2 regions of the Arthrobacter sp. SPT-J7 genome follow, and region 1 is predicted to be linked to the other one. Evidence: riboswitches for the same ligand, from Rfam matches in the RefSeq annotation. Region 1 holds a riboswitch; the other holds the start of a gene.

Evidence for each region. A riboswitch is a leader RNA that binds a small molecule or an ion and turns the genes downstream of it on or off. The one in region 1 is predicted to bind guanidine.
Region 2: it holds a riboswitch for guanidine, as region 1 does, so the genes downstream of both, AC5RWX_RS05580 (DMT family transporter) here and AC5RWX_RS25990 (DMT family transporter) in region 1, are expected to answer to the same signal.

The regions. Positions count from the first base shown of each region.
Region 1 is NZ_JBNHFF010000118.1:1,300-8,698, reverse strand. Features, by position in the region: gene AC5RWX_RS26005 (aldo/keto reductase) at 1-475, opposite strand, end outside; gene AC5RWX_RS26000 (nucleoside/nucleotide kinase family protein) at 545-1,171, opposite strand; gene AC5RWX_RS25995 (DMT family transporter) at 1,283-1,660, opposite strand; gene AC5RWX_RS25990 (DMT family transporter) at 1,660-1,983, opposite strand; guanidine-III (ykkC-III) riboswitch at 1,993-2,057, opposite strand; gene AC5RWX_RS25985 (ferritin) at 2,133-2,663, opposite strand; gene AC5RWX_RS25980 (HutD/Ves family protein) at 2,736-3,326, opposite strand; gene AC5RWX_RS25975 (phosphoribosylanthranilate isomerase) at 3,423-4,037, shown strand; gene AC5RWX_RS25970 (YccF domain-containing protein) at 4,107-4,508, shown strand; gene AC5RWX_RS25965 (VOC family protein) at 4,563-4,949, opposite strand; gene AC5RWX_RS25960 (2-phosphosulfolactate phosphatase) at 5,044-5,853, opposite strand; gene AC5RWX_RS25955 (DUF4031 domain-containing protein) at 5,850-6,719, opposite strand; gene AC5RWX_RS25950 (TOBE domain-containing protein) at 6,854-7,261, shown strand; gene modA (molybdate ABC transporter substrate-binding protein) at 7,303-7,399, shown strand, end outside.
Region 2 is NZ_JBNHFF010000003.1:24,791-32,189, reverse strand. Features, by position in the region: gene AC5RWX_RS05595 (dihydrofolate reductase family protein) at 1-632, shown strand, start outside; gene lplAB (lipoate-protein ligase LplAB) at 681-1,742, opposite strand; gene AC5RWX_RS05585 (DMT family transporter) at 2,067-2,414, opposite strand; gene AC5RWX_RS05580 (DMT family transporter) at 2,427-2,741, opposite strand; guanidine-III (ykkC-III) riboswitch at 2,753-2,818, opposite strand; gene arr (NAD(+)--rifampin ADP-ribosyltransferase) at 2,917-3,345, opposite strand; gene AC5RWX_RS05570 (TetR/AcrR family transcriptional regulator) at 3,413-3,982, opposite strand; gene AC5RWX_RS05565 (ABC transporter ATP-binding protein) at 4,066-5,235, opposite strand; gene AC5RWX_RS05560 (ABC transporter permease) at 5,232-6,827, opposite strand; gene AC5RWX_RS05555 (iron ABC transporter substrate-binding protein) at 6,832-7,399, opposite strand, start outside.

The sequences.
Region 1 (7,399 bases):
GGGCCGTCACCTCCGACAGTCCCAGGTGCTTGACCTTGCCCTGCTGCACAAGCTCCGCCATGGCCTCCACGGTTTCCACAATCGGAACGCGGAGGTCACGGCGGTGCATGTAGTAGAGGTCTATCACGTCCGTGCCCAGCCGCTGCAGGCTCCGGTCCACGGCCTGGCGGATATGTACGGCGTCGCCCCGGATGTCCGTATAGCCGTCCGCCGGCGAGCCCACCAGGCCGAACTTGGTGGCAAGCTGGACCTCGTCCCGCCGCGTCTTCAGTAAATGCGCGATCAGTTCCTCGTTGCTGCCACCGCCGTAGACGTCTGCCGTGTCGATGAAGCTGACGCCCGAGTCGACGGCGTGATGAAGCGTCCTGAGCGCGCCAGCCGGATCAACCTCCCCGTAAACCGGTGTGAGTGCCATTCCGCCGAAGCCGAGAGGGCTGACCTCGAGGCCGTCGCCAAGGTGGACTGCTGCTGCCATGACCGTGCTCCCATCATTCAAGTTGTCCAAGCCAGGAACACCCTCCCGGTAGCTTGTATTCCGTCAGTCCTAATGCCAGGGAATGACCCGGTCCGCAGCTGAACGGGTTGCTTGGATCACCACCGCGTTGGCTTCGTCCGGGCCGGTTGCCCAAGCCTCAGCCGCAGTCCGTTCCATCCCAAATGAAACGTGCCGTTCCACCAAGCGGGCCAGGCGCAGCTCCGGGGGCGTGTCGACAAACCAAACCTCGTCCAGCTGCGCCCTGATGTATTTCCAGGGTTCCTGTTCCATCAGCAGGTAGTTACCCTCGGTGATCACCAGCGGGACGTCTGCCGGGATGGCGACGGAAGCTGCTACGGGTTCATCCAAGGTGCGACGGAACTCCGGAGCGTAAACCACCGGCTCATCCCGGCGCACCAGGCGGCGCAGCAGCGAAAGATAACCGCCGGCGTCGAACGTGTCGATGGCTCCCTTGCGCTGCCGCAGCGGGGTGCCATCGATGATGGTGTTGCCGAGGTGGAAGCCGTCCATGGGTACCACTATGGCCTGCCCGGGCTCGAACTGCTGCCGGATCCACTCGGCGAAGGTGGACTTGCCGGAACCAGGGGCACCCGCAATGCCCAGGATGGTCCGCGTACCAGGGACGAGCCTTTCCCGCAGTGCGGCCATCGCGTGGATGATCTCGGGGGAGTCCATGGCAAAAGCCTAGACCGCCCGTTGAATCTCCCCATCCTTTCATTCCAGGAACGCCACATCCGACGGCGACCCCCGGGCCACGCCATCGGCCTACCTGAAACATGGGGAGCTTCAGCGGCTGGAGTGGAAGGCAGTTTCCGGCTCGTCGGCGTCGGCTCCTCCGGGCAGCGCTTTGAGCCCAGCCGCGCAGCCAACGATTCCGGCAATAAACACCACTTTCACCACGCTGAAGGCTTCCATGCCGGTGGCCATAGCCCAACCCACGGTCAGTGCCGCACCAATTCCCACCCAAACGGCGTAGGCGGTGCCCAGGGGAATGGTCCGGATGGCCATGCCCAGGCCCAGCATGCTCAACGTTGCCGTTATTGCGAAGACCAGTGTGGGAAAGGGCTCGGTGAAGCCGTCGGACAAACCGAGAGCGGTGGCCCACACCGCTTCGAGAACGGCTGAGGCGATAAGCACAAGCCAAGGAATCGAGCGCCGCAGCATTACGCCACCACCTTCAGGCCGACCACGCACACTGCGATGCCGGACAGCAGGAGGAGCCGTGCCGCCGTCGGGCGTTCCACCTTGGTGACGATGGCGTAGGCGGAGGTCAGCACCACACCCACGCCTACCCACACCGCGTACGCCGTGCCGGTGGGTATCGATTGCATGGCGATGGCCAGGCCGCCGGTGCTGGCGGCCGCGGAGACCAGGAAGAGCGCGGCGGGGGCGATGCGGCGCCGGCCGGACGCCTGGAAGGCGAGGTGCAGAGCTGCTGCCCACACCGCTTCAAGGGCGCCGGAAAGGATGAGGATTAACCACGGCATGACAGATCCTTTGGCCAGTCTTGTCGCGTGCCGGGTACTGAACCGTCGTCCGGAGGCCCGTTTGCGGAGTCTACCTCTCCAGCGTAGCAACGCCCGACGCCGGGCGGCCACTGATGGTGGGAAACCTCACCACCAGGCAGCCCCGGACCTCATAGGGCGCCGCCGGCTGCCTCGGGCGCCGATGAGTCGCGGCCGCCGTCGCCGATGGTTTCACGGGCAATGAAGTTCTCGATGTCGAACAGGTTGTCCGCCCGCTCGGCGATGTTCAGCAGCGTGGTCATGGACGCGACTTCCTCAACCTGCTCCTTCAGGAACCAGAGCATAAACTGCTCGCCCAGTGCGTCGTTCTCGCCGCGGGCTGCCCGGAAAAGGTCCTCGATGTTGCGGGTGACTTCCTTTTCCTGCTGGAGGGCAAGGGCCAACGGCTCGGTGACCGAGGTGAAGTCGTTGCGGACGGCGGGGACGCCCGGAATGGTGAAGGCGATGTCGCGGTCCAGCATGTACTGCACCATCATCATGGCGTGGTTCCGTTCCTCCACGGACTGGCGGTAGAAATACCTGGCCAACTGGGGGAGGTCCTGATTGGCAAACCAGGTCGCCACGGCAATGTACTGCTGCGATGCCGTGAATTCGTTGCCGATCTGGGTGGACAGGAGCGCATTGAACGTTGAAGTGGTCATAGCCCGAGTTTAGGGACGGCTGCGTGGAGCCACCAGTGTGGAAAGGCTCTGCTTCCCAAAGGCGAGGCTCTCCTATTCCGCGCCGGGCCCATCCTCAACAGGGTCGATCGAGACGACGGCAAGGAAACCGCGGCCCAGGACGTCAGGGGTGTCGACGTCGGAACCCACCACTGCGTCGTATCGCGTCAGTGCCTCGGGTTCGTTGGTTCCTGCGGCTGCCGTGGCCTGTCCCTGGAGCAGGATCCCCAGCTGTCCTTCGAAGATGGGCTTGGCACGTTTTTTCGAGAGCTCGATGATGGACGTGAAGCCCTTGAAGCGGCCTGCCCGCGTGATGACGTTGAGGTCCCGGATATCACCCGTCGGAAGGGAAGCCTGCGTGCTGGCCCCGCCCGGAAACCGGAAAGGACGGTACTTCTCCAGGGGATGTTCGGCGCCGTCCACGGACAGCAGCAGGAGTTCACCCTCCACCACCGTCAGCACCCGCTCCATCCCTGGGAACGCGGAGAAATCGCCGGCCTTGCTGACGTCAGCGATGCTGACCCGCCAGTCCCAGGACCCGTCCTGCGCGGAACCTGTGGCAGGGTGGCTGGCCAGCTGGCGCGTCACCCCGCCGCCGTTCCGCCAGGGTTCGGGTTTAAGGTCTGCAAAGCGGATGATCTCCATCTGCCCAGCCTAATTCCCCCGCGTACATCCCGCGGCCCGCCTTCCTGCTACTCTCCTCCGGGGGAATAACACAAGAACAGCCTCAAGGAGCCGGGAATGTTTGTGAAAGTGTGTGGGCTCAGTACGCCCGAATCCGTCCGTGAAGCGGTAAGTGCCGGGGCGGATGCCGTGGGCTTCGTCCTCACCGCCAGCCCCCGCGTTGTCTCGCCATCCCAGGCGTCCTCGTTGCTGGCGGAGGTCCCCGCAGGAGTCTCGCCCATCGCAGTATTCCGCCACGAACCGGTGGCCGACGCCGTGGCGATCGCCCGCGCTGCCGGGCTGGAATGGATCCAGCTGCACGGCCCCCGCACCCGTGAGGACGTCGCTACCGTGCACGATGCCGGCATGAAGCTGATCAGGGCAGTCACCATGGCTGCCGCTCCGGAGGAGTTCGAGAACTGGGGCGAGGACCTGCTGCTGATTGACGCCGCGGTGCCGGGCTCCGGGAAGGCGTGGGACTACGCCTCCGTGGCCGCCCTGCCGGTTCTTCAAGGACGGCACTGGCTGCTCGCCGGCGGGCTCGACCCCGCCAACGTGGGTGCGTCCTCCGCGGCAGCCCACGCCTGGGGCGTCGATGTCTCCTCCGGTGTGGAGGCATCCCGGGGCGTGAAGGACCTGGCCAAGGTGCGTGCCTTTGTGCGGGCGGCGAAGGGCGCGGCTGCCCCCGTGTAGCAGCCGGGTTGACGGCCCGGTCAGGGCAAACCCCATCCTATTGTCAGTGCCCCGGGGCACAATGGATGAATGAAGACACTGCTCAACATCATCTGGCTGGTTTTCGGGGGATTCTGGCTTGCGCTGGGCTACTTCCTGGCCGGCGTCATCTGCTGCCTCCTGATCATCACCATTCCGTGGGGCATCGCCTCGTTCAGGATTGCGTCATACACGCTGTGGCCGTTCGGCCGCACAGTGGTGGACAAGCCCGGCGGAACAGGAGTCTTTTCCCTGCTGGGCAACGTGATCTGGCTGCTGGTGGCGGGCATCTGGATCGCTATCGGCCACGTGGTCACGGCCTTTGCCATGGCCATCACCATCATCGGCATCCCGCTAGCCATCGCCAACCTTAAGCTCATCCCGGTGTCCCTGATGCCGCTGGGCAAGCAGATCGTGCCCACCGACGCGCCGTTCGTCACGGCCTACCGGTAAGCCGGGGCGGTGCCCCGCCGACAGCACCCGGGTACTGATGAGCTGACGGGCCCTCTACTCCGTTGGCTCATCCGGCCGCAGCGCCCGCAGGACGCAGAACTCATTGCTGTCCGGATCAGCCATTACCACCCAGGTAACCTCAGGGCCCTGGCCCACAGAAACGCGTTTGGCACCAAGGCCCACGAGCCTTGCAACCTCTGCGTCGCGGTCCCCGGGCCGCAGGTCCAGGTGAAGCCTGTTCTTGACCTCCTTGCGCTCGGGCACCTTGAGGAAGAGCAGGTCCGGGGACACTCCGTCCTCGGGGCTGCCGGCCGGCGGCTCCAGCACAATCTCATCGTCCGCCTCGTACGTCCGGCGCCACCCCAGCGCTTTCTCCCAGAAGTCCGCGGGCACTTTAGGATCGGTCGAATCGATGCAAAGGGACTTGATGCGCAGGGTCATCCGAGCAGTGTTGCATCCTCCTGCCAGAACCGTAAAGGTCCGGGTGGCTGGAAGTATTCCTTGGGTCCGGCCGGACCAGCCGGGCGCAGGTCCATCAGCGGGGAGTGAATGCCCCGTTGATCAGGAGGGCCACGGTGCTGCTGTCGTCCAGTTCCGCGGCGATATCCACGTCGCCGGCATAGCCGGCGCCGGCCAGCTCGCGGCCGCTGGAACACCCGTGCAGCATATCCCGGAGCCGCGGCTCCGCCGCGTCGAACACCGCCATCGCGGCCACGGCTTCGGGTGAGTAACCGTGCCTGCCGTCTTCGGCCTCGTAGCCGCCCTTGCCCGCAGCCACCAAGCCCGCGATGAACGCGCCGGCGCCGATCTGGTCCTCCACAGCCGGGCGGAGGGTGCGGTCCGGGCAGTGTTCACCGGCGGCAATCACAGCGATCACGGCATCTTCAGGGAAGTTGGCCATCACCCAGTCGGCCGTTGCTGCCGCATTGCGGAGCGATACCGCAGCTACCAGGGGGACCTCGCCCGCCAGCTCATGGCATAGGGCGGATCCATTGGGCGAGGGCAGGACCACCCGCTCCAAGGACCCCGCAGCCCGGAAGCTCGCGGGGGAGAGGCTCAGCCCGCCGCCGTTGCGGGGCCCTGCCAGTTGGGCGCCGTGGTGGGCGGCGAAGTCTTCGGCACTGGTGTCCTTCCAGGGAAACGGAAAAACGACGGCTCCCCGGTCCAGGGCGACGCTGACACAGGTGGTGAAGGACAGGACGTCCACCACCACGGCGAGGTCCGCCCCGGACGTTACCGTCCTGGCGCCGTCGAGCCCCCATTCCAGCCGCACGTTGTAGGGCAGTTGCCGGTGGGCAGCACCTGCCGTGAGTGTGTGGCGGGGGTTTGAAGTGGGTGCGTTCACGCCAGTTCGCCTTCCAGGTTCCGGCGGGCGGCGCCCAGCCACAGTTCCCGCGCCCGGCCGGTGTGGAACAGCGGGTCCAGGTCCAGCAGGTGGCGTACGACAGCGGCGCGGCCGGCAGCGAAGTCAGCGTCGCCGATGTGCGCATAGTCCTGGCGGACATCGGCCACGTACCTCGCGTACTCCTCAGGTTCCCCGCCCAGGACGGAAAGGTCTGCATCGCAGAGGAGGGCGCCGAAGTCGTCCCCCGCCGCGGGGCGATGGTCCGATGTCAGCCGCACCAACCGTGCCACCTCGGCGACCTCCGCCTCGGGAAGCCCGGCAGCAACCAGCCGATCCTCCGCCAGGCAGGCCGACTCCTCCTCGTCCTGGCCGGCGACGCACCGGTAGACGGCGTCGTGGAACCACGCGGCCAGCAGCACCGTGCGGGGCGGGTCATCGGGATCGGTGAGCAGGTCCAGCGCTTCCAGTACCGACAGCAGGTGCGTGCAGCCGTGGTACCGGCGGTGCGGCTCGCTCCACCGGTCCAGCAGGTCGAGGAAAAGCGCGTCGTGGCCGGGCATGATGGCGTCCCACCGGTTGAACAGCGGAACCTTGAGCGACTTGTTCCGTTGCCGTGCAGGGATCCTCAGACCGCTGGCGATCAGCTTTCGCACCAGGATCCGGGCCTGCACGGGGATGGCACCCGCCGACACCAGGTCATCGAAGCGGCGCTCAGCAACGTCGTAGTGGTCGCCGTCAAAGGCCCGCTCCGGAATGCCGGCGGCGGCTGCGAACGAGTGCAGTTCGGCGAGCGACGTGTCAGATACCAGATGCGAGAAATGGGTCCCGTGGGCAGGCCACAGCGGCGGGTCGATGTAGATGGCCATGGAGGAAGTCTAGTTGGGACAGGTCATGAGGTTTCGGCGGGAACGCGACCCTGGGTGCGGGCACGCTTTTGTGCGGTATCCGAAAATGCGGCTCAGCTATGCTGTTCCTACCGCAGCTGCGCCATACTGGGTCTATGACCATTATTCGCGTTGCTGAAGCTGCCCGCTTCCTCGGTGTCAGCGACGACACCGTGCGGCGTTGGTTGGACAACGGATCGCTCACCGCCATGAAGGACGACGGCGGCCGGCTTGCCGTGGACGGGCTGGAACTGGCCCGGCATGCACAGAAACTGGCGCAGCTTCCGGACGATCCGCACCGTACCGGGAGTTCTGCGCGCAACAGGTTCGTGGGCCTGGTTACCGGCATCACGGCGGACAAGGTCATGGCACAGGTGGAGCTGCAGTGCGGCCCCTTCCGGGTGGTGTCCCTCATGAGCAGCGAGGCCGTGCGGGAGTTGGGGCTCGAACCAGGCTCCGTGGCCACCGCGGTGGTCAAAGCCACCACGGTCATCATCGAGACGCCGCAGGGCAAGGCGCTGTGAACAGGATCCGCACGCTCACGGCCCTGCTGCTGGCAGTACTGATGACCGCCACGCAGGCAGCGTGCAGTGCCAAGGGCGACGCGGCCGCTGACGGCAGCGGCGGGGCACTGACTGTGTTCGCCGCCGCATCCCTCAAAA
Region 2 (7,399 bases), on a different contig from region 1:
ACAATTTTGCCGTTTCCCTGGACGGCTATGCCGCCGGTCGCCACCAGTCCTTGGAAAACCCGTTGGGTGTGGGCGGCGAACAGCTGCACGAGTGGATGTTCCAAACCGAGGCCGGCAAACGGATGATCGGTGAAAGCGGCGGTTCAACAGGCCCTGACAACGACTTTGTCCTCGCCGGCGAGCGCGGGATCGGCGCCACCATCATGGGCCGGAACATGTTCGGGCCGGCTCGCCGCGACCAGGCGTCCTCGGAGTGGAAGGGCTGGTGGGGCGATGACCCGCCCTTCCACCACCCGGTCTTCGTGCTGACCCACTACGCGCAACCGCCGATCCGCATGGCCGGCGGGACCGTCTTCCAGTTCGTCGACGACGGGATCGAATCCGCGCTGCGGCAAGCCGCCGCCGCTGCCAACGGGCAGGACGTCCGGCTCGGCGGCGGAGCCTCCACGGTCAATCAGTACCTGCGTGCCGGCCTGGTGGACGAATTGCATCTGGCCATCGTTCCGGTCCTGCTGGGCGGCGGCGAGCGGCTCTTCGAGAATCTCGATGCCGTGGCTTTGGGTTATGCATGCGTCCAATCCATCGCTTCCCCCACTGTGTCGCACGCCCTTCTGGCCAGGAAGGCGCGCTAACCACGCAGCTGGGCCGGGGACTGCCAGCCACCAGCCACCGGCGGCCGGTTATGGCACGCGGTGCAGCCACTCCTCCGTGCTGAACTTGGTGTCCACGAGTTCGCGGGCCATCGCCAACTCCTCGTCGGAGAAGCCGCTGTCAGCGGCGGCATAGCGGTCCTTGAAGGTCCGGATCATCACGTCGATGATCTCTTCCCGGCTCAGGCCGGTTTGACGCCGCAGCGGGTCGACGCGCTTCTTGGCGCTGGTAATGCCCTTGTCGGAGATTTTCTCCTTGCCGATCCGCAGCACGTCGGTCATCTTGTCCGCGTCGATGTCGTAGGACATGGTCACATGGTGGAGCACCCCGCCATTGGCCAACCTCTTCTGTGCAGCGCCGCCGATCTTGCCCTCCGGCGTCGCGATGTCGTTGAGCGGTTGGTAGAACGCCTTGATGCCGACCTTCTCCAGCGAGGCCATGACCCACGCATCGAGGTAAGCATAGGAGGCTTCAAAGCTTTGCCCGTCCACCAGGGTCTGCGGGAGGTACAGCGAGTAGGTGATGGCGTTCCCCCGCTCCATGAACATGGCCCCGCCGCCGCTGATCCGGCGCACCACGGTGATGCCGTGGCGTTCGGCTCCATTCGGATCCACCTCATTGCGCACCGACTGGAAGCTGCCGATCACCACGGAGGGCGTCTCCCACTCCCAGAACCGCAGCGTCGGCGGCCGTTTCCCGGCACCCACCTGGCGGGTCAACACCTCGTCCATCGCCACATGCATGTGGGTGGGCAGCGGAGTGGGCGGAATAACCTGCCACTTGTGGTCCAGCCACCCGGTGGCCTTGTTCAGGGCCCGGCGCACGGCAACGGCAACGGCATCTGCGGAGAAACCAAACATCTGGGCGTCGGGCCGCAACGCCGCAGTGATGGCTGCAGCATAATTGGCGTGGCTGCTTTCGGTGCTCATGCCGTCCAGCGCCGTGTTGATGTCTGCCAGGGCTTCATCCGGTTCCAGGAAGAAGTCCCCGCTGACTGACGGGCGGATGATCTTGTGATCCATCACGTCAAAATCAACAACAACAAGCTTGCCGCCCTGGACCTTGTACTCTCCGTGGCGATGGTCGGACATTTACGCTCTCCTTGCTCAGGTTGGCCAGGTTGCCGCCGTCGGCTCGGCTGGCGGTGGTTGAAGGCCACCACAGTCTTATCACGGCGTCGGGCCCCCACGGCGTCGGGCCTGCCGTCGTCGGGCCGACTTCGCTTCCGGCGCCCGCTCGGCTATCTACCCAGCATTCTCCCAGCTGCTGCCGGGGCTGTGCCCAGACGCTTCCGGTAGTGTCAGAGACACCTCATCACGGTGCGAGTGAAAAAGAGGGGCCGGACGTGCCCGGTCCAAGCGCCGGCGGGTAGTGGAGAGACTCCCCCCAACCTCCACTTACCTGCCGGCGCTTTTTCATGCCTTCGCGTCGCCCTTCTGGTCGCCCTGGCCGTCAACCAGCTTGAGCCCGATGACGCAGCCGATGATGCCCGCGACGAACAGCAGCTTCAGCACACTCGCCGGCTCTCCGCCGAACAGCATGGAGTAGCCTACGGTGAGCGCCGCCCCCGTTCCGGTCCAGACAGCGTAGGCAGTCCCCAGCGAGATACCGCGCATGGCGTAGCCCAAGCCCAACATGCTCAGGGTCACGGCCACGAAAAACACGACCGTAGGCAGCGGCTGGTTGAAGCCCTCGGACAGGCTCAACGCAGTGGCCCACACCGCTTCCAAAACGGCGCTGACCAACAAAACAATCCAATGCATGATGTGCTCCCGCTAGCCGATCGCCTTGAGGCCGACCACGCAGCCGATGATGCCCAGCAGCAGCAGGACCCGGATCAGCGAGGCTTTTTCGGCCCCGATAACCATGGCCACGGCGGCCGTCAGCACTGCACCGATGCCTACCCAGACCGCATAGGCGGTTCCGACAGGGATAGCGGTCATGGCGTAGGCCAGGCCGGCCATGCTCAACGCCATGGCCACCACAAAAATGATGGACGGCCACAACCGGCGGAAGTTCTTGGACGCGCCCAGTGCCGTGGCCCATACAGCTTCCAGCACACCGGACAGGATGAGAATGACCCATTCCACGATTGAAATCCTCTGGCCAGTCTTGTCGCACACCGGGTACTGAACCGTCGTCCGGAGACCTAGGAATGAGGTCTTGATCCCAAAACTAGCAAAGCGCGACGTCGATGCGCAGCTTTGGTGGCGGGCCTCACCAGCGCGCCGCTCGGGTGTGGGCTGCGTGAGGATCGGTGGTGGATCACTCGTTGATGGCTTCGACGCCTTGCCGCTTGAGTTCTTCGAGATGGTTTCGCATCTTCTGCAGTACCTCGGGCGGATGTGGTTCCCACCCGACGACCTCTTCGATGATGCGCAACGGCTCCCTGGTGCGGTAGGACCTCGTGGGGTTGCCCGGGAACCGCCGGTCTGTCAGGTTGGGGTCGTTTTCAAACGGGCCGGTGGGTTCCACCCGGTAGATTCTTCCCGGTCCCTCCCCTACTCCGAGTTCGGCTCCCCACGTTGCGGCGTCCAAGGTTGCGGTGAGGTAGACGAAGTTCGCCTTTGTCCGCTGCCCATAGTTCGAGCTGAAGCCCGGTTCCAGCAGATCGCCCGGCGCCAAATCAGCTTTCGTACCGTGGTAGAAAGGGCCGGCGTCGCTGGCCTCGGCCGGTATCGGTTCCTTGTTCATTCGCCATCTCCTCGCTGTGGGCCCACTGTAGTCGCCGGACTGCGCGCTATCACTTCACCGTCGCCGCTCATCGCTGCAGCAGCCCGGCAACGAGCGCGTCGATGACGTCGTCGGTGGATGAGCCAGGATCCAGCTCAGTGGTGAGGCGGTCGAGCAGAAAGCCTTCCACCGCGTAGTAAAAGAGCGCAACCTCCCGACGACCGCCGGGAAGCCCTGCCGCGGCGTGGAACGCGACGTCGGCCTCGAAGGCCGCCTTGTGCCAGTCCGCCAGGACTGCCGCAACAGCTGGGCGGCGCGTGCCTTCCAGACGGAGCTCGAGCAGCGCGAGCGTGACCTCCCGCTCCGCGGTAAGCCGGCGCAGCATTGCGCGCAGGTAGTCGGCGAACAGTTCGCGGCTTGGCGGTGCGGCCGCGAGGCGTTCGAGGTCCATCGGATCCGGAACCAGCCGCTCGCCCATGCGGTGGACGAGGCCGGCAATCAAGCCATCGCGGCTGCGGAAGTAATTCGAGGCGGTCCCGACGGGGACGCCCGCTGCTTCGTCGACCGCGCGGTGCGTTAACCCGCGCGCACCGTCACGAGCGAGAACGGCCAAGCCTGCGTCGGCGAGCAGCCGTCTCCGCTGCTCATTCTTTGCCATGCCCCATCGTATCCGGACCGCTCATCCGGTCCGCTGTCCATCACCTGGACCGTACGGTCTGCGGATGCCCGGGCGTGCCACCGTCACGGACCGTCCTGCGGGAAGGCCACGCCTTCGCCGACCACCCGCAGGCAGAGCTCTGTCCCGGGCTTGGTGATGGAAGCGTTCCAGTGCCGGATGGTGATGACCTCGCCGCCGCCCGGGTACCGGTGCCCGTTGCCGGAAGCGGCGCGGTGAGCCGCATTAGTCTCGGCCAGCTTAATCCGGACAGTGGTTTCCGGACCGAAGTAGTCGGTGTCGACGACGACGCCCCGGATGGGGCCGTCCGGCGCGATGCGGATCTGCTCCGGGCGGAGCATGAGCTGGACCTTACCCTGCGCCGGCGGCCGGCGGACCGGGACTCCGCCCAGCGAGCAGGTGGCCAGGGAACCCTCCATCCACGCATCCAAAATCACCGCGTCGCCCAGAAACTCGGCCGTGGCGCGGTCGGCCGGCCGCGTGTAGACCACGAAGGGGTTGCCAATCTGCGCCAGCCTCCCGCCGCGCATGATCGCCACTTGATCCGCAAACGAGAGCGCTTCGGCTTGGTCATGGGTCACCAGGATGGTGGTTACCCCGGCTTCACTGAGCACCTTGGCGACGGCGCGGCGGGTGGCCACCCGGAGACCGGCGTCCAGTGCCGAGAAGGGCTCATCCAAGAGCATCAGTTCGGGCTTCCGGGCCAGTGCGCGCGCCAAGGCAACGCGCTGTTGCTGGCCGCCGGACAATTGGTGTGGTCGCCGTGTCGCCATCGCGGCGTCCAGGGACACCATTTCGAGCAGTTCCTTAACCCTTGCGTTCACGGCCCGTCGGCCGCCGTCGAGTTTTCCAGCGTTGAGACCGAAAGCGATGTTCTGTCCCACGGTCAGATGCGGAAAGAGCGCCCCGTCCTGCGCGACGTAACCGACATGCCGCTTGTGGGCGGGAATCCAGACACCGTCTCCGGCAACCGGTGAGCCGCTGAGCCTGATACAGCCGGTATCCGGATGTTCAAAGCCGGCAATCAGCCGCAGCAGCGTGGTCTTGCCGGACCCCGAAGGACCCACGATCGCCGTGGTTCCGCCTTTGGCTACAGAAAGATCGACGCCTTTGAGCACCGACTGGGAGCCGAAGTTCTTGGTGACGTCGGAAATCTCCAGGTGCGCATTCGTGGTCGGCGCCACGGAGGGCGCTACACGCGGTGCCGGGAGCCTGGAAGGGGATTGTTCGGTCACTGTCCGGCCACTTTCTTGGACTGTTGGAAGAGCAGGTAGGTCATGGGTGCTGAGAGCAGGATCATCAGCAGCGCGTAGGGTGCCGCGCCGGTGTAGTCGATCTCGCTGCTCTTGCTCCAGAACTCCGTGGCAAGAGTCCTGGTCCCGTTCGGCGAAAGGAGCAGCGTGGCGGTCAGTTCGTTGACGATGGCAAGGAATACCAGAGCGGCGCCGCCGGCAGCAGCCGGTGCGGTGAGCCGCAGCGTCACCCGTACGAAAGACGTCAGCGGCGCTTTGCCCAGGGACTGCGCTGCTTCGTCAAGTTCCTTGGGTGCCTGTGCCAGCCCCGAGCGGAGGTTCACCAGCGCCCGGGGAAGAAAGAGAAGCACATAGGCGGCAATCAGCACCCCCGCCGTTTGATAAATCCCCGGGACCGCCCGGATGCTGACCGTGACGAACGCCAGGCCCACGACGATGCCCGGAAGCGAGCTGGTCACGTAGTTGGAAAGTTCGAGGAGCTTGCTGAACCCGCTGGGTCGCCGCACCGCCAAGTACGCCATGGGGAAGGCCACCATTGTGGTGACGGCAGCCCCGACGGCCCCGTACATCAGCGTCTGCAGCAGCGCGGGCAGGAATTCGTCTGCAGCCCAGACCTCCGATCCGCCCGCGATGATCCACCGCAACACGAACCAGACGGGCAGCCCGAAGGCCAGCACCGTGACAGCGGCCAACGCGAGCTGCGAGGGCAACTGGTAGTGGCCAAGGCCCAACCGGGTTGGCTTGGCCGGCGCACCGGAGCCGATGCGGGCGTAGCGCGCGTTGCCCCGGCTCTTTACCTCAGCCAGCAACAGAATGAGGCACAGGAACACCAGCACACTGGCCAGCATGTTGCCGGCGGTGCCGTTGAACGTCGACTGGAACTGGACCATGATCGCCGTCGTGAAGGTATCAAAGCGGATCATCGCGAAGGCGCCGTACTCCGCCAAGAGGTGCAGGGAAACCAGCAGTGCACCGCCGCTGAGCGCGATGCGGAGCTGCGGGAGTACCACGCGGAAAAAGACAGCCCACGGCCCCAGGCCAAGTGATGCCGCGGATTGCTCTATGGCCGGATCAAGACGGCCCAAAGCCGCCGCCGCTGGTATGTACACCAACGGGAAATAGGACAAGGTGGCGATCAGCACGCCGGACCAGATTCCCCCGAGGGAGGGAACGGCGGAGACCCACGAGTAGCTGTTGACGAACGCCGGAATGGCCAGTGGCGCGGCCAGCGCAACCGCCCACCAGCGGTGCCCCCGCAGCGTGGTGCGCTCCACCAGCCAGGCTCCGCCCGCGCCAAGGATCAGGCACAGCGGGACCGTGAAGACGGTCAGCATGACGGTGTTCAGCAGCAGTTCGCCGACGCGCGGACGGAAGATGAGCTCGACGGCGGTGTCCCACCCGGTTGCCACCGTCATGTAGGCGACGTACCCCAACGGGACGAGCGAAAACAGCGCGATGAGGACCGCCAGCACGGACACCGTGGAGACGCCGAAAGGCGGGCGAAGGCGCTTGCCCTCACCCGCCGTCGTGGTTCCCGTACGAAGCGTAGTGGGAGCCGATAGATCAGTTGTCACAGAACTACAGTAATCCTGCCTTGGTCATCAAATCCGTGACCTGGGTGGAGTTCAGCTTGGCCGGGTCCACCGTGGGGGCCTCGAGGTCCTTGATCGGAACCAGGGCCTCGTTGGAGTCCACCTGCGAGCCGACGGCGTATTCGAACGAGGTGCCGTTTTTCAGGATTTCCTGGCCCTGCTTGCCGGTGATGAACTTCAAAAAGGCCTGCGCGTCTTCTGCCTTCTTGGAGGACTTCAGCACGCCGCCGCCGGACACCGAAAGGAAGGCACCCGGATCCTGGTTCTTGAAGTAGTAAGGCGTGACGTTGTTGGAGTTCTCGCCGGTCTTGGCCTGATCGCCGTAGTAGTAATAGTGGTAGATCAGGGCCGCGTCGACTTCACCGGCATTGACTGCCTTCATGGCGGTGCTGTTGCCCTTGTAGGCCTTGAAGTTTTCCTTCATGCCAGCCAACCAGGCCTCGGTGGCGGCTTCACCCTTGAGTTCAAGCAGGGCGGAGACGATGGCCTGGAAGTCGGCGCCGGTTGGCGAGGCAGCCCACTTGGTCTTCCACTCAGGTTTGGCCAAGTCCAGC